Regions from separate parts of the Arthrobacter sp. GW822-FHT05G07 genome, predicted to be linked through region 2. Evidence: predicted binding sites of a transcription regulator. Region 2 holds the regulator's gene; the other holds the start of a gene.
The links. Region 2 encodes LexA, which represses DNA repair genes until DNA is damaged. Its sites were predicted from a motif close to TCGAACANNTGTTCGA; they were not measured.
Positions count from the first base shown of each region.

Region 1: a site for LexA is predicted at 2,302-2,317, ahead of ruvA (Holliday junction branch migration protein RuvA). Genes of this name have one in related genera too.

Region 1 is NZ_JBXALT010000005.1:167,387-174,910, reverse strand. It holds gene yajC (preprotein translocase subunit YajC) at 1-383, opposite strand, end outside; gene ruvB (Holliday junction branch migration DNA helicase RuvB) at 527-1,603, opposite strand; gene ruvA (Holliday junction branch migration protein RuvA) at 1,596-2,240, opposite strand; gene ruvC (crossover junction endodeoxyribonuclease RuvC) at 2,343-2,912, opposite strand; gene AC1RJY_RS10035 (YebC/PmpR family DNA-binding transcriptional regulator) at 2,959-3,714, opposite strand; gene pdxT (pyridoxal 5'-phosphate synthase glutaminase subunit PdxT) at 3,718-4,419, opposite strand; gene AC1RJY_RS10025 (Mur ligase family protein) at 4,522-5,853, shown strand; gene AC1RJY_RS10020 (type 1 glutamine amidotransferase) at 5,850-6,608, shown strand; gene AC1RJY_RS10015 (CapA family protein) at 6,612-7,524, opposite strand, start outside.
Region 2 is NZ_JBXALT010000015.1:42,664-50,187, reverse strand. It holds gene hflX (GTPase HflX) at 196-1,758, shown strand; gene AC1RJY_RS21920 (ATP-dependent DNA helicase) at 1,751-3,811, shown strand; gene lexA (transcriptional repressor LexA) at 3,890-4,633, opposite strand; gene AC1RJY_RS21910 (LysM peptidoglycan-binding domain-containing protein) at 4,983-5,342, shown strand; gene AC1RJY_RS21905 (histidinol-phosphate transaminase) at 5,421-6,539, shown strand; gene hisB (imidazoleglycerol-phosphate dehydratase HisB) at 6,586-7,212, shown strand; gene hisH (imidazole glycerol phosphate synthase subunit HisH) at 7,209-7,524, shown strand, end outside.

The DNA.
Region 1 (7,524 bases), on a different contig from region 2:
TAGTTGTCCTTCTTGTCCTCTTTGTTGAGGCGCGCGATGGTTTCTTCCGGGGTCTCGACGGCGGCAGGAGCTTCAGTCTGCGCGGCGGTCAGGGAAGAAGCGTCGTCCGGAACAACCGGCGCTTCTTCGGGGGTGGTTTCGACCACCTTGGTGACTGCCTGGCGGTGAACCGTAGCCTGGTTGCCCGGCGAAAGCTCGATGACAACCTTGTTCTCAGCTTCGTCGATGGACACGATGCGGCCAAAGAGACCGAAGCTGGTCATGACGTCGACACCCGGAGCGAACTTGGACTGCATTTCAGCCTGCTGCTGCTGGGTCTTCTTGTTGCGGCGGAACATCATGAAGACAAAGAGTCCAAGCATGACGAACAGCAATATGGTCATTGGATCCACAGGGAAGTTCCGTTCTGTACTTACGTTTTGGTTCACGGCAACGTCCCTGGCAGATCCCCGTAGCGGGCATGGATCAAGGACTCGAACGTGCCGAGCGTCATACCAGTCTAGTGGGAAAAGCTGAACACAGCGTGTTAACCGACAGTATCTACGCTTTCGGCGTGGTTTTCGTCCTCACCGAACAGGGCAAGCGTCTCTTGGCCGAAGACTCCTGCCGGGACTGCATAGCCCAGGTGCGTCCAAGCGGACGCCATGGCGATGCGACCCCGCGGCGTTCTTCCCAAAAGTCCCTCGCGGACCAAGAAAGGCTCAGCTACGGTCTCCACCGTTTCGGGTTCCTCACCCACGGCAATGGCCAAGGTGGACAAGCCGACGGGACCACCGTTGAACTTGGTAATCAGGGCTTCCAGAACGGACCGGTCCAGCCTGTCCAAGCCCCGCTCGTCTACTTCGTACATATCCAAGGCTGCTGACGCCGAACGGGCGTCGATTTGCTCAATGCCGTGAACGAGGGCCCAGTCGCGAACCCGGCGGAGGAGCCTGTTGGCTATGCGGGGTGTTCCCCGGGAACGGCCCGCAATCTCCGTAAAGCCTGCAGAGTTCACCTTCAGGTCCAGGAGCCCTGCCGAGCGCCGGAGGACAAGCTCGAGTTCGGCCACCGAATAGAACTCAAGGTGCCCGGTGAAACCGAATCGGTCCCTCAGAGGCCCCGGAAGAAGACCTGCGCGGGTGGTGGCGCCCACCAGGGTGAAGGGCGGCAGCTCCAAGGGAATGGCAGTTGCGCCCGCTCCCTTGCCCACCACGATGTCCACACGGAAGTCCTCCATGGCCATGTACAGCATTTCTTCTGCGGGCCTGGACATGCGGTGGATTTCGTCAAGGAACAGGACCTCGCCCTCCGAGAGCGAGGAAAGGATGGCTGCGAGATCTCCGGCGTGCTGGATGGCAGGTCCGCTGCTGATACGCAGTGGTGCGTTCATTTCGGCCGCGATGATCATGGCAAGCGTGGTCTTGCCGAGTCCTGGAGGCCCGGACATCAACACGTGGTCGGCGCTGCGGCCTCGCATCTTTGAGGCCTCAAGCACCAAAGCAAGCTGCTTGCGGACCCGGTGCTGTCCCACAAAATCGTGCAGGTTCTTGGGACGGAGAGCGGCCTCGATGACCCGCTCTTCCGGTTCTTCTCCCCCGCTGACGAGTGATGGCTCAGCCACGGCTGCCTACGCGGTTTCCTGCGCGCGCCCCGTCCTGGCCAAGCCAGCGCAGCGTAGCGCGAAGTATCTGGGCCACGTTTCCGGCGTCCACGAGTTCCGGCGAATCAGCCATGGCTTTGTCGATGCTGCCGTTGGCGTCCTTCTCTGACCATCCCAAGCTGGTCATGGCGGCGACTACCTGAGGCTTCCATTCGGCGTTCGGGGCTGCGGCGGGAGCAGTGCCGGTGCTGGTTCCGTGCGGGACCAACTTCCCGGCCAGTTCCAGGACGATACGGCCGGCCACCTTCGGACCAATACCCGGCACCTTGGTGAATGTCTTGCTGTCGCCGGTGTGTGCAGCAACCCGGATAGCTTCGGGTTCATGCACGGCAAGAACGGCGAGGGCAAGCCGCGGGCCAACCCCGCTGACGCTGAGGAGGACGTCGAAGACTTCGCGTTCGTCGTCGTCCGCGAAACCGAACAACGTGAGGGAGTCTTCCCGGACGATCATGGAGGTGAAGAGTTTGGCTTCACTTCCGGTCTTGAGGTGGCTCAAGGTCTGCGGTGTGGCATAGACACTCATACCCGCACCGTTGAGGTCGATAACAGCGGTGGACAAACCAACGTGGGCTACGTTTCCACGGAGAAAACTGATCAAGACCCGGCTCCTGAAATACTGCCTGCTCCGTCGCCGTAATATTGCGGCCAAAGCGGACTATCCGAACATATTTACGAATACCCTAGCAAGAGCAGCCGACAATCACCGTTTGCGGCGCGCTTTTGCTTCGGCGTCGGCCCAGGCCTTCTGCGCCGGCGTCAGGGAACTGTTGCCGGATGCGGCGCCCATTCCGCTGCCTGCACGCCAGGCGTGCGTTAGTGCCAACGCGAGGGCGTCCGCCGCGTCAGCGGGCTTGGGTGGAGCATCCAGGCGCAAAATCTTGGTCACCAGCTTGGTTACGGCATCCTTGTTGGCCGTGCCGCTGCCGGTTACCGCGGCTTTGACCTCCGACGGTGTGTGCAACGCGACGGGGATGCCACGGCGTGCGGCCGCAGCGATGACGACGCCTGAGGCTTGGGCCACACCCATTACCGTGCTCACGTTCATCTGCGAAAAAACGCGTTCGACGGCGACGACATCCGGCTCGTGACGGTCGAGCCACTCATCAATTGCCTGGGCGATGACCAGCAATCGTTTGTCCAGCGTGAGTTCCGCCGACGTGCCAACCACACCCACGGCCACCATGGTGGCCCTGCGGTTTTTCTCGATGTCCACAACACCGATGCCGCAACGGGTAAGGCCCGGATCGACTCCCAATACGCGAAGAGTCAATTCCGGGCCTTCCTGTTAGCTGTCAAAGTAACTGCGCTGCACCCGACTACTCGGAGTCGAGGGCAGCCTGCACTTCCTCGCTGAGGTCCGCGTTGCTGTAGACGTTCTGGACATCGTCCAGGTCTTCCAGCGCATCCACGAGCTTCATGAACTTCTTGGCACCGTCAACGTCCAGGTCCACCTGCATGGACGGAACGAATTCGGCTTCATCGGTTTCGTAGTCGATACCCGCTTCTTTCAGGGCGTCGCGGATGGCCTGAAGATCGGAGGGCTCGGAGTGAATCTCCCAGTTTTCGCCGCTGTCCTTGACTTCCTCGGCTCCAGCCTCCAGGACCGCCATCAGAATGTCGTCTTCGCTGAGGCCGTTCTTGGGCAGCACCACAACGCCCTTCCGGGCGAAGAGGTAGCTCACGGAACCGGGATCGGCGATGGTGCCACCGTTGCGGGAGATTGCCAGGCGTACCTCGGAAGCAGCACGGTTCTTGTTGTCGGTCAAACATTCAATCAACAAAGCCGAGCCCTGCGGACCGCGGGCCTCGTACATGATTTCGGTGTAGTCCACCACTTCGCCGGTGAGGCCTGCCCCACGCTTGATGGCACGGTCGATGTTGTCATTGGGAACCGAGGTTTTCTTGGCCTTGGTGACGGCGAGTTCCAGGCCTGGGTTGCCGGCGAGGTCCGGGCCACCCATGCGGGCAGCAACTTCGATGTTCTTGATCAGTTTCGCGAACGACTTTGCACGCCTGCCGTCAATGATGGCTTTCTTGTGCTTGGTGGTCGCCCATTTGGAGTGGCCTGACATGCTTTACGCTTCTCCTCTGATCATTCGAATAAAGAGTTCATGCACGCGTTTCTCTCCCGTCACTTCCGGATGGAAGGAGGTGGCCAGCAATTGGCCGGAACGCACTGCAACAATTCTAGCCACTCCATGCAAAGTAGCCGTGTGGCTGGCGTGGTCGGGGTCAACCTGGGCAAGGACTTCGACGCCTGGACCTACGCGTTCCACCCAGGGGCCGCGGATGAATACTGCGTGAACGGGATCCACACCGGACTCCCCCGCACTGAAATCCAACCCCTTGAAATCGAGGTCGGTTTCGAAGGACTCGCGTTGGCGTCCAAAGGCATTTCGGCGGACAGTAATATCCAATCCGCCAAAAGTCTGCTGGGGATTTCCGTCCAGGTCCGTAGCCGGGTCCGCAATTTCATCGGCCAACAGGATCATGCCGGCGCAGGAGCCGTAGACGGGAAGTCCCTCCGCGATGCGCTTTTGAAGGGGGTCACGGACTTCGAAGATCCGGGAGAGTTTGTCAATGGTGGTGGATTCGCCGCCTGGAATAATCAGGCCGTCGATGTCGTCGAGCTCTGACGGGCGGCGGATACCCACGCCGGTGGCACCAGCGGCCTCCACAGCGTGGATATGCTCGCGGAAGTCGCCCTGGAGAGCCAGCACGCCGATCCGGAGTCCTGAACCCACGCGTGACGAAGCGTCGGAAAGGGGGTTGGTCATTCGACCATCATAGTGGCCCAAGCCTTCCGTTACGCCGTTTGCGGCCACCAGGCATTACCGGCAGTCAGGGTTCCATGCCCTGACTGGGATATATTACAGAGCATGCTTTCCTTCAGCGTCCCCCTCGGCAAGCTGGTCCGCACACTGTCCCGGCTCCGGGGTGGAGGCTCAGCTTTCCCCGGCTTGGTAGTCGAGAAAATCGACCCCGGCTTCATGCAGCGAACGCTGGCGTCGCTCCCCCTTGGCGTAGCCGTGGTCAGCGGCACCAACGGTAAAACCACTACCACCAAGATGGTGGTTGAACTCCTTGAGAGCCAAGGCTTGAAGGTCTTCACCAACCGCAGCGGCAGCAACTTCACCCGGGGCGTAGCCGCCTCACTCTTAGGCGACGTGGATTGGCGTGGACGCCTCGACGCGGACATCGCCATTCTGGAACTTGACGAGGCCCACGCCGTGCACTTCGTCAATAAAGTGGAGCCCCGCTTCAGCCTCCTGTTGAATGTCCTGCGCGACCAATTGGACCGCTTCGGTGAAATCGACAAGACCGCCCGTTTGCTGGAGCACATCGCCTCCAAGACCAATGACACGGTGGTCCTCAACCGGGAGGACCCCCGTGTCGCCCGGATTGCCAACGCCCTCAACACCTTGGACGCCGTACACCACCCCGAGATCAGGTACTTCGGTCTCGACGAATCGTTGCGCAGCACTTTTCCCAACGACGACGAGATGCGCACCACGGCGATCGGCCCTTCCCCGTCAGGAACCTCGGTTGCCGCAGAAACCGGTGACGACGTAGACCTGCCGGCTGCCGACGTCGTACTTCGCCGGGTAGGTGCCCAGGACGCTGACTTTGAGTTCGACGGCGAAACCGTCACCACAACCATGAAACTGCGCGGCGTCTACAACATCTTCAATGCTGCGGCGGCATTGTCGCTGGCGCGGGCCATCCTGGGAACCGGCCCCGTTGACACGCCCAAACTCGTGAAATCTTTGGGAGAAGTTGCTCCCGCGTTCGGCCGCGGTGAAAGCCTCACGGTGGATGGACAGCCCTTGGAGCTGGTTCTCGTGAAGAACCCCAGCGGGTTCCGTCTCGGACTGAAGTCCTTCCCTGCCGGTGGGTACGCCACCATGATTGCCATCAACGACAACTACGCCGACGGCAGGGACATGTCCTGGCTTTGGGACGTTGAGTTCGATTCCCTGCGGGAAGACGGCGTTGAGGTCCTCACCGGTGTCCGCGCCTACGATATGGCGCTGCGCCTCCAGTACGACGACGTGCACTTCGGAGTCGTGGAACCTGACATCACCGCAGCTCTTCGGGCTTTCATAGACGGCTCGCGGGGCAAGCCCAAACGCATCTTCTGCACGTACACCTCCATGCTCGCCATTCGCCGTGAACTGGCCAAAATCACCATAGTTGAGGTGGTCTCATGACCTCGGAAGCACAACCCACGCCTGACTCACAGCCCAGCAAGGGCACCATCCGCGTTCTCCAGCTCTACCCGCGGGAAATGAACATCTACGGTGACTGGGGCAACGCCCTGGTCCTTAAGCAACGGATTAAGTGGCATGGCTACACCCCGGAGTTGCTTGAGTACAACGTGGGCGACGACTTCCCCGACGACGTGGACATCATTGTGGGCGGCGGCGGGCAGGACAGCGGCCAATTGGTCATCCAGGACGACCTCCAGGCGCGCGCCGGACAGCTGAAGCAGCTCGCCGACGAAGGTGCCCCCATGCTGGTGATTTGTGGGCTGTATCAACTTTTCGGCAAGTTCTTCAAGACCAGCACAGGGCCCGTCATTCCCGGTATTGGCATCCTTGACGTCGAAACCCACGGAACCGACGAGCGACTCATCGGCAACGTGACCATGAAGTCTGCCGAATTTGGCGACATCCTGGGCTACGAGAACCACAGCGGGCAAACTACCCTGGGTCCCGGCGTCGAGCCTCTCGGCACTGTCACCAAGGGCGCGGGCAACAACAGCAAAGACGGGCATGAGGGCGCCCGCTACAACAACGTTGTAGCGAGCTACCTTCACGGTTCATTGCTGCCGAAGAACCCGGCCATTGCGGACTTCCTGATCCGCACGGCGGCCGAACGTAAATTCGGTACTTTCGTGCCTGGAAGGCCCGACGACGGTTACGCGCGCCTTGCGCGGGAACACGCCGCCCGCCGGCCGAGGTAGAAGTTACTTTTCCTTGGTGATCAGTAGTTCGTGTGCGCCTGCAGTTGCTGCGCCCATGGACTCAACCACCGCTTTGGTTCGCTGGTAGGTCTCAGCGTCGGCCGCAGGTGTAGCGCAGACTCCCTGGGGTGCGTCGCTGGCTACCGAGCACCAGCGATAGGGATCGCGAACGATGACTGATGGAGCCCAGGCGAGATCCGAAGCAGCCCAAGTACCTGCAGCGTTTTGGCTGAACTGTGCCCTGACGAGCAGCCCTTCGTTATTGGCGACGTACCACGGTGACAATTCAGTGACGCCGTTGCCCAGCCCATACACGATCCACGTGCCTTTGTAATTCTCGATAGGCAGCACCGAGTGGGTGTGGTGTCCGTAGATCATGGTGAACTGTCCGCTGTCCACCAACGCGTGAGCAACCTCCTGCTGCTGGGCATTGGCTTCGCTGGCGTACTCGTCCCCGGCATGCATGACGCCAAGGACAATGTCAGCCCCAAGTGCCTTCGCCTGGGTCGCCTTCGCGATCATGGCCGCCGGGTCCAGCTCGTCCACCAGCCACGGGTATTCCGGGATTTGCCCATTGTGGCCATACGTTCCAATGATGACGGCCACCTTGGCCGCGTCCGTTTGGAGCATCAGTATTTCCTTGGACTCCGCTTCCGTGCGGTAGGACCCCGTGTGCTTCAGGCCCGCTGCATCCAAAGCATCCAGTGTCCGGAGCAAACCTTCGGTCCCGCGGTCAATGGTGTGGTTGCTCGCTGTAGTGCAGGCCTGGTAGCCGACGTCCTTGGAAGCAGTGATGATTTGCGGCGGCACGTTGAAGGACGGGTAGGCAGAGAACGGCCCTTCCGGAGAAGCAACGGGCGTTTCTTGGTGGCAAATGGCGAGGTCGCTGTTGCGAATGTAGCGACGCTGTCCTTCA
Region 2 (7,524 bases):
GCATCCTCACCTTGGCCAAGGACCCTCCCCGCGGAATCAACCACGCCACATCACAACAGCCCTGCCCCCACAAGGCCCGGGCTGCCCAGTACACAGGAGGCCCTTTTGGCCGATGCCCGTCAGCCCAGCGCGAATAGCGCCCCACCCAGTAGCAAACAGCACTATTCTGGAATTGCCGAACAGTCTAAGGAGACCATGACCACCCAGAAGCACTCCGGATCCGATTCCGACGCCCAGGACATGAGTCCTGAACAAATCCAGGCCGTCATCGACCGGATTCTTTCCAAGGATGTACCTGCGCAGGCATCCGACGACAACGACGCCAATGGTGTGTTCGGCAAGGCGCAGGCGATTTCCACGCTGGACCAGGAACACAGCATCTTCGACGGCGATCAGGAAGATTTGGCTGAACGCCGCGCTCTTCGCCGTACCGCAGGACTGTCCACCGAGCTTGAGGACGTCACTGAGGTCGAATACCGGCAGCTGCGCCTGGAGCGAGTTGTCCTGGCCGGCCTGTGGACCGAGGGGACTCTTGCTGATGCAGAGAACTCCCTCCGCGAACTCGCGGCACTGGCTGAGACCGCCGGATCCGAGGTGCTGGATGGCTTGGTTCAGCGTCGGCAGAAGCCGGACCCCGGGACCTTCCTTGGTTCCGGTAAAGCCCAGGAACTCAAGGACATCGTCGCCGCCACCGGCGCAGACACCGTGGTGGTGGATACAGAGCTCGCGCCGTCTCAGCGACGCGGCCTTGAGGACATTGTGAAGGTCAAGGTCGTTGACCGGACCACATTGATCCTGGACATCTTCGCCCAGCACGCCAAGAGCCGGGAAGGCAAGGCGCAGGTTGAGCTCGCGCAGCTCGAATACCTGCTCCCGAGGCTTCGTGGTTGGGGTGACTCCATGTCCCGTCAGGCCGGTGGCCAGGTGGGTGGAGCAGGCGCTGGCATGGGCTCGCGTGGTCCGGGTGAAACCAAGATCGAACTTGATCGACGGCGAATCCGCACCCGCATGGCCAAGCTGCGTCGTGAAATCGCCGCGATGAAGCCAGCGCGCGAGACCAAGCGCGCCAACCGCCGTCGTAATGCTGTTCCGTCCGTCGCCATCGCCGGGTACACGAACGCCGGCAAGTCGTCCCTGCTCAACCGCCTTACCGACGCCGGTGTCCTGGTGGAGAACGCCCTGTTCGCCACCTTGGATCCCACGGTCCGCAAGGCGCAAACCCCGGATGGCATCGGCTATACCCTCGCAGATACCGTTGGATTCGTTCGTTCACTGCCAACCCAGCTGATTGAGGCTTTCCGGTCCACGTTGGAAGAAGTTGCAGATGCGGACCTGATCCTCCATGTGGTGGATGCATCGCACCCTGATCCTGAGGGCCAGATTGCCGCAGTAAGGGCCGTTTTCACCGAAGTGGATGCCCGCAAGGTTCCGGAAATCATCGTCCTCAACAAGGTTGATGTCGCGGATCCCTTTGTGGTGGAGCGCCTTAAGCAGAAGGAACCCCGCCACGCTGTGGTGTCCACCCGCACGGGTCAGGGTATTGCCGAACTGCTGGAAGACATCAGCCGATCCATTCCCCGGCCTGGCGTGCGCCTTGAACTGCTCATTCCCTACGACCGCGGGGAAATGATCAACAAACTGCACAATTCCGACTCGGAAATCCTCAGCCTTGAGCATGAGGAGAACGGGACCCGCGTAGTTGTCATGGTGCGTGAAGGTCTGGCTGCCGAACTGGAGTCATTCGTCAGTAATGGTTGAGAAGGTGGCGGCGGACGGCGTCGAGTCGGCGGGGGAGAAAGCCACCCTCGAGTTGTTGGACCGGGCTGTTGCCGGCATGGGCGGACAAAGCCGTACGGGTCAGCACGAAATGGCCAAGTATGTAACCCGGGCTATTGAGACCGGAGAGCATTTGCTGGTCCAAGCGGGAACGGGAACGGGTAAGTCCTTGGCTTACCTGATTCCGTTGATCGCTCATTCCATGGACAGCGACAAACCGACGCTCGTGTCCACCGCCACCTTGGCACTCCAGACTCAGATCGTCGGCCGTGATCTTCCCCGGCTGCTGGAGACGATCAATCCTGCCCTTGAGCGTCCGGTCAACGTGGCACTGGTCAAGGGCAGGGCCAATTACGTGTGCCTGCAGAAACTTGAAGGCGGATTTCCCAGCGAAGAGCCCTCCGAAGGGCAGCTGTTCTCCTTGGGCGAGGACACCAGCGTGCCTCACTTTGCTGCCTCCATGGGCGGGCCGCAATCCCAGCTGGGCAAGGAAGTAGTCCGCCTCCGGGAATGGGCGGAGAAGACCGCTACGGGCGACCGGGACGAACTGATGCCGGGCGTCACTGACAGGGCCTGGCGTCAGGTGTCCGTCACGTCCATGGAGTGCTTGGGTGCGCAGAAGTGCCCTCTGGCCGAGGAGTGCTTCAGCGAGCTGGCGCGCTCCAGGGCGGGGGAGGCCGACGTCGTGGTCACCAACCATGCCATGCTTGCCGTCAGCGCCTTCGAAGGCCTCGCTGTGCTGCCTGAGTACGACGTCGTGGTGGTTGATGAGGCGCATGAGCTTCAGGACCGCGTGACCGGTGCCGTTTCAGGGCAGTTGTCGGTGGCGATGGTCCACGCTGCGGCATCCAGTGCCCGCAAGCACACAGCCATAACAGTGGACGCCCTCAACGCTGCAGCGGACCGGCTGGATATGGCCATCGCCGGCGTATCCAACGGGCTGTTGCCCAGTGGCCTCAACGACGAGCAGCTCGATTGCCTGGACCAATTGCGGGACGCCACGCGCGCTGCGCTCTCGGATTCGAAGACTGATTCGTCAAGCGCAGTGGACGGCGGCCGCCAGCTCGCGCGCTCACGGCTCATGCTCATCCTGGAACTGTGCGAGCGAATGCTGGCCGCCAAAGAGAACCGGGAAGTTGTCTGGTTCTCGCGGAACAGCACATTCGACCCCCAGCAGGGCTATTCGCAACCGGATGAGACTGCCCCGGCTTTGATCAATATCGCCCCGCTCAGTGTCGCGGGACGGCTTCGGGAGGGCCTCTTCGCCGGCCATACCGTGGTGCTGACTTCCGCCACGCTGGCCATAGGCTCTGCCTTCGAGCCGGCAGCAGGCGGCCTCGGCCTGATTGGCGACGGTGCCCCGAGTTGGACAGGGATCGATGTCGGATCGCCCTTTGACTACCCCAAGCAGGGTGTGTTGTACGTGGCTAAGCACCTGCCCAAACCCGGTCGGGGAACTTCGCCCGAGGCGCTGGACGAATTGGAAGACCTCATCCGGGCCTCCGGAGGCGGGGCTCTGTGCCTGTTCTCCTCACGGCGTGCGGCAGAGGAAGCAGCCGATGCCATGCGACTCCGGCTGGACGTGGATATCCTCTGCCAGGGCGAATCAACTATGGCGGCCCTCGTAAAGCAATTCGCGGATGAGCCGGACACCTGCCTCTTTGGAACAATGTCACTGTGGCAGGGGGTCGACGTTCCTGGGGGCTCATGCCGTCTGGTGGTGATTGACCGCATTCCCTTCCCGCGCCCCGATGATCCCCTCATGACTGCCCGCTCCCGGGCAGTGGCACAATCAGGCGGGAATGGCTTCATGGCCGTATCAGCAACGCACGCTGCCATCAGGCTGGCGCAGGGCGCTGGCCGCCTGATCCGCTCGACGGGCGACAAAGGGGTAGTGGCAGTGCTCGACTCGAGGCTTTCGACGGAACGTTACGGAGGCTTCCTGCGTGCCGCCCTGCCGCCCTTCTGGGCAACGACGGACCGATCAGTGGTCCGAGGCGTTCTGGAGCGTCTGGGCTCCGCTAAGGCCCCGTAGCGCAACCTTCGCGTGGACACCTGCTGGTGTCCACGGGAAGGGGCGTCTAGATGGAGCTGCATCTAGGGGGAACGGCGTCTAGAGAGAGCGCAGTACCGAAACTACTTTGCCCATGATGGTGGCCTGATCGCCGAGGATGGGTTCGTACTGGGTGTTTTGGGGGAGCAGCCACGTATGGCCGTCACGCTGGCGGAAGGTCTTCACGGTTGCTTCGTCATCCAGCAGGGCGGCCACGATGTCGCCGTTGATGGCGTCGTTCTGGCGGCGGACCACCACCCAGTCACCGTCACAGATGGCGGCATCAATCATGGAGTCGCCGGCCACTTTCAGCATGAACAATTCGCCGTGCCCCACAAGTTGCCGGGGGAGTGCAAGTACGTCTTCCACCGTCTGGTCAGCCAGGATTGGGCCACCGGCAGCGATGCGGCCAACCAGCGGAACCATGGCGGTATCGCTGGCGCTGGCGAGTTCCGTTACGGCAAGGCCACCCGCGCTGCGAAGGGTGGTGGGCGCTTCCACTCCCGGAATCGCCCCACCATCAAGGGTCAGCGGCATCAGGACTTCCATGGCGCGCGGACGCTTGGGATCCCTGCGGAGATAACCAAGCTTCTCCAATTGGGACAACTGATGAGTGACGCTCGACAAACTGGCCAGACCCACGGTGTCGCCGATCTCACGCATGCTGGGCGGGTAACCGTTGTCATTGACCGACCGTTGGATGGTCTCCAGGATCTTCTTCTGCCGGACAGTCAGGCTCTTGGGACTCTTTTGAGGCTGCTGGCTCCGCAGGGGTGCCCCGCCGCCTGTGGCTTTCGCTGCCATGTTCGCCAATGCCTTTCCTTTCGGCCCCGAACCGTGCCCGGGGTTGTCGGGTCTGCAAAAAATGTCAGACCCTCCTGTTCCACTGAAACAGTGCTGTTTCTTCACTCAAACGTAGGGCAGGCACAGGCGTTTATCAAACATTTGTTCTAGCGAGTCTCGACACCGTTCGTTGATAAGTGCTAAAAATGTCATAGCAAGGTTCGAATATGTGTTCTATAAACCTGATGCTGAAGCCGGATGTTCGAACATAGCGTTCGAATATCCGGAGCCAGAGGAAGGGAACACCAAGAATTGGCCGCCAAGCACCGGGCACCCCGGAGCTTGGCAATAGCTCAGAAGGGCTCAGCTCATGTCCGCAATCACTACGTTCGCTGATTTCCGCACCACCCAGGCACCTGCTCGCCTGCGTCTCACTCGGCGGGGACGGATTGTTTTCTTCGGCATTCCGGCAATGCTGCTGGTGGCGGCACTGCTGAGCCTGGCCGGTTTCATCAACTCTCCAGCCAAGGCCTCGGACTCGCAGTCCCAACTACGTCCGCCCGTTGCCGTCACCGTCACGGTTCAGCCGGGGCAGTCCCTGTGGGGCATCGCCGGCGCTGCCGCTCCCGAGCGGGACCCTCGGGATGTCATCGCCGAGATCATCCAGCTGAACGACCTCCGCGGCGGTCGCATCCTGCCAGGCCAGCAGCTGTTCGTTCCGGCGAACTGAGCCAGTTCCCATCCGCGGGAACCCGTGGTCGGGCGTCACAGTTAGTCGGCAGTACCGGAGGCCCCTTAAACTAAGTTGGTGAGTGACCAGCTTGAGCGACTTGACCGACTTCCCCTCCGGACCAACCTGCGTGGACTGAGCCCCTACGGCGCACCGCAGCTTGATGTCCCCATTCTGCTCAATGTCAACGAGAACACTCATGGCGTCCCCGCAGATGTCCAAGCCGCCATCACCGAGGCCGTAGCCGCTGCGGCCACAGGACTGAACCGCTATCCGGACCGCGAGTTCACGGAACTTCGTGAAGCCTTGGCCGAGTACCTTGGCCACGGACTTTCTCCGGACAACATTTGGGCCGCCAACGGATCCAATGAAGTCCTGCAGCAGATCCTTCAGGCATTTGGCGGACCCGGCCGCAAGGCCTTGGGCTTCCCTCCCACGTACTCCATGTACCCCCTGCTTGCCAGTGGCACAGACACCGAGTATGTCCGCGGAGTGCGTGCCGACGACTACGGGCTGGATGCCCAATCAGCCGCTGCCCAGGTTCGGGAAACGGGAGCCAACATTGTGTTCCTGTGTTCACCCAATAACCCCACGGGTACAGGCCTGAGCCTTGACGTCGTCGAGGCCGTCTATGAGGCCGGCGAAGCGAGCCAGGCCATTGTGATCGTGGATGAGGCTTACCACGAGTTCGCGCACGACAATACTCCGAGCGCCTTGACCCTGTTGCCCGGACGCGAGCGTCTGATCGTCTCGCGCACCATGAGCAAGGCATTCGCCTTGGCGGGCGCCAGGCTCGGATACATGGCGGCTGCCCCGGAAGTCACGGACGCCATCAGGCTGGTCCGCCTCCCGTACCACCTCTCTGCCGTCACGCAGGCAACGGCCCTCGCAGCTCTCAATCACCGCGAAGCCCTTATGGCCGATGTTGAGGACATCAAGGTTCAGCGCGACCGCATCGTTACTGAGTTGCTGCGCATGGGCCTCAAGCCTGCGGCATCAGACTCCAACTACGTCTTCTTTGGAGGACTGGAGGATCCGCACACCATCTGGCAGGGCCTGCTGGATGCCGGCGTGCTGATTCGCGATGTCGGCATCCCCGGACACTTGCGCGTCACTGCCGGAACCGAGCCGGAAACCACAGCTTTCCTGGAGGCTTTGGAAGCATTGCTGGACGGCACAGCGCCACACCGCGCCTAAACTTGTCCATAGACCCAACCCACCCTCCGTGTATAAGGACGTCCCAATGAGCGAAACCGGCGCCACGCCGACCGCTGCCCGCACTGCGCGCATGGAGCGCACCACCAGCGAGTCTTCCGTCCTGGTGGAGATCAACCTGGACGGTTCCGGTGTCTCCGACATCAGTACCTCGGTACCGTTCTATGACCACATGCTGACGGCACTGTGCAAGCATTCCCTGATTGACATGACCGTCAAGGCAACCGGCGATACCCACATTGATGCGCACCACACGGTGGAAGATGTCGCCATCACCTTCGGGGAGGTCCTTCGCCAGGCCTTGGGCAACAAAGCCGGTATTCGTCGCTTTGGTGAAGCAACGGTTCCCTTGGACGAAGCCTTGGCTCACGCCGTCGTTGATGTTTCCGGACGTCCCTACCTGGTCCACGGCGGTGAGCCGGCCGGACAGGAGTATCACCTGATCGGCGGGCACTTCACGGGATCGCTGACCCGTCACGTTTTTGAGGCCATCACGCTGCACGCCGGCATCTGCCTGCACATGAACGTCCTTGCCGGACGGGACCCGCACCACATTGTAGAGGCCCAGTTCAAGGCCTTTGCGCGCGCGCTGCGTGCGGCCGTGGAGTCCGATCCCCGAGTGGAGGGCATTCCGTCCACCAAGGGCGCACTATGAGCGGCCAGGTTTTGAAGGATGGGGCAGTGGCGGATGCCATTGCGTCCGTGAAGCCGGAGTCGCCGGAAGGCAAGCCCACCGTCACCGTATTGGACTATGGATCGGGCAACGTTCGGTCCGCTGTCCGTGCGCTTGAACGCGCGGGCGCCCATGTGGTGTTGAGCTCCAAGCCTGAGGACGTGCTCAACGCTGATGGTCTGGTGGTTCCCGGGGTTGGTGCCTTCGAGACAGTGATGAAGGAACTTAAGTCCGTTGACGGCATCCGCATGATCGGGCGCCGGGTTGCCGGTGGCCGCCCTGTGCTGGCCATCT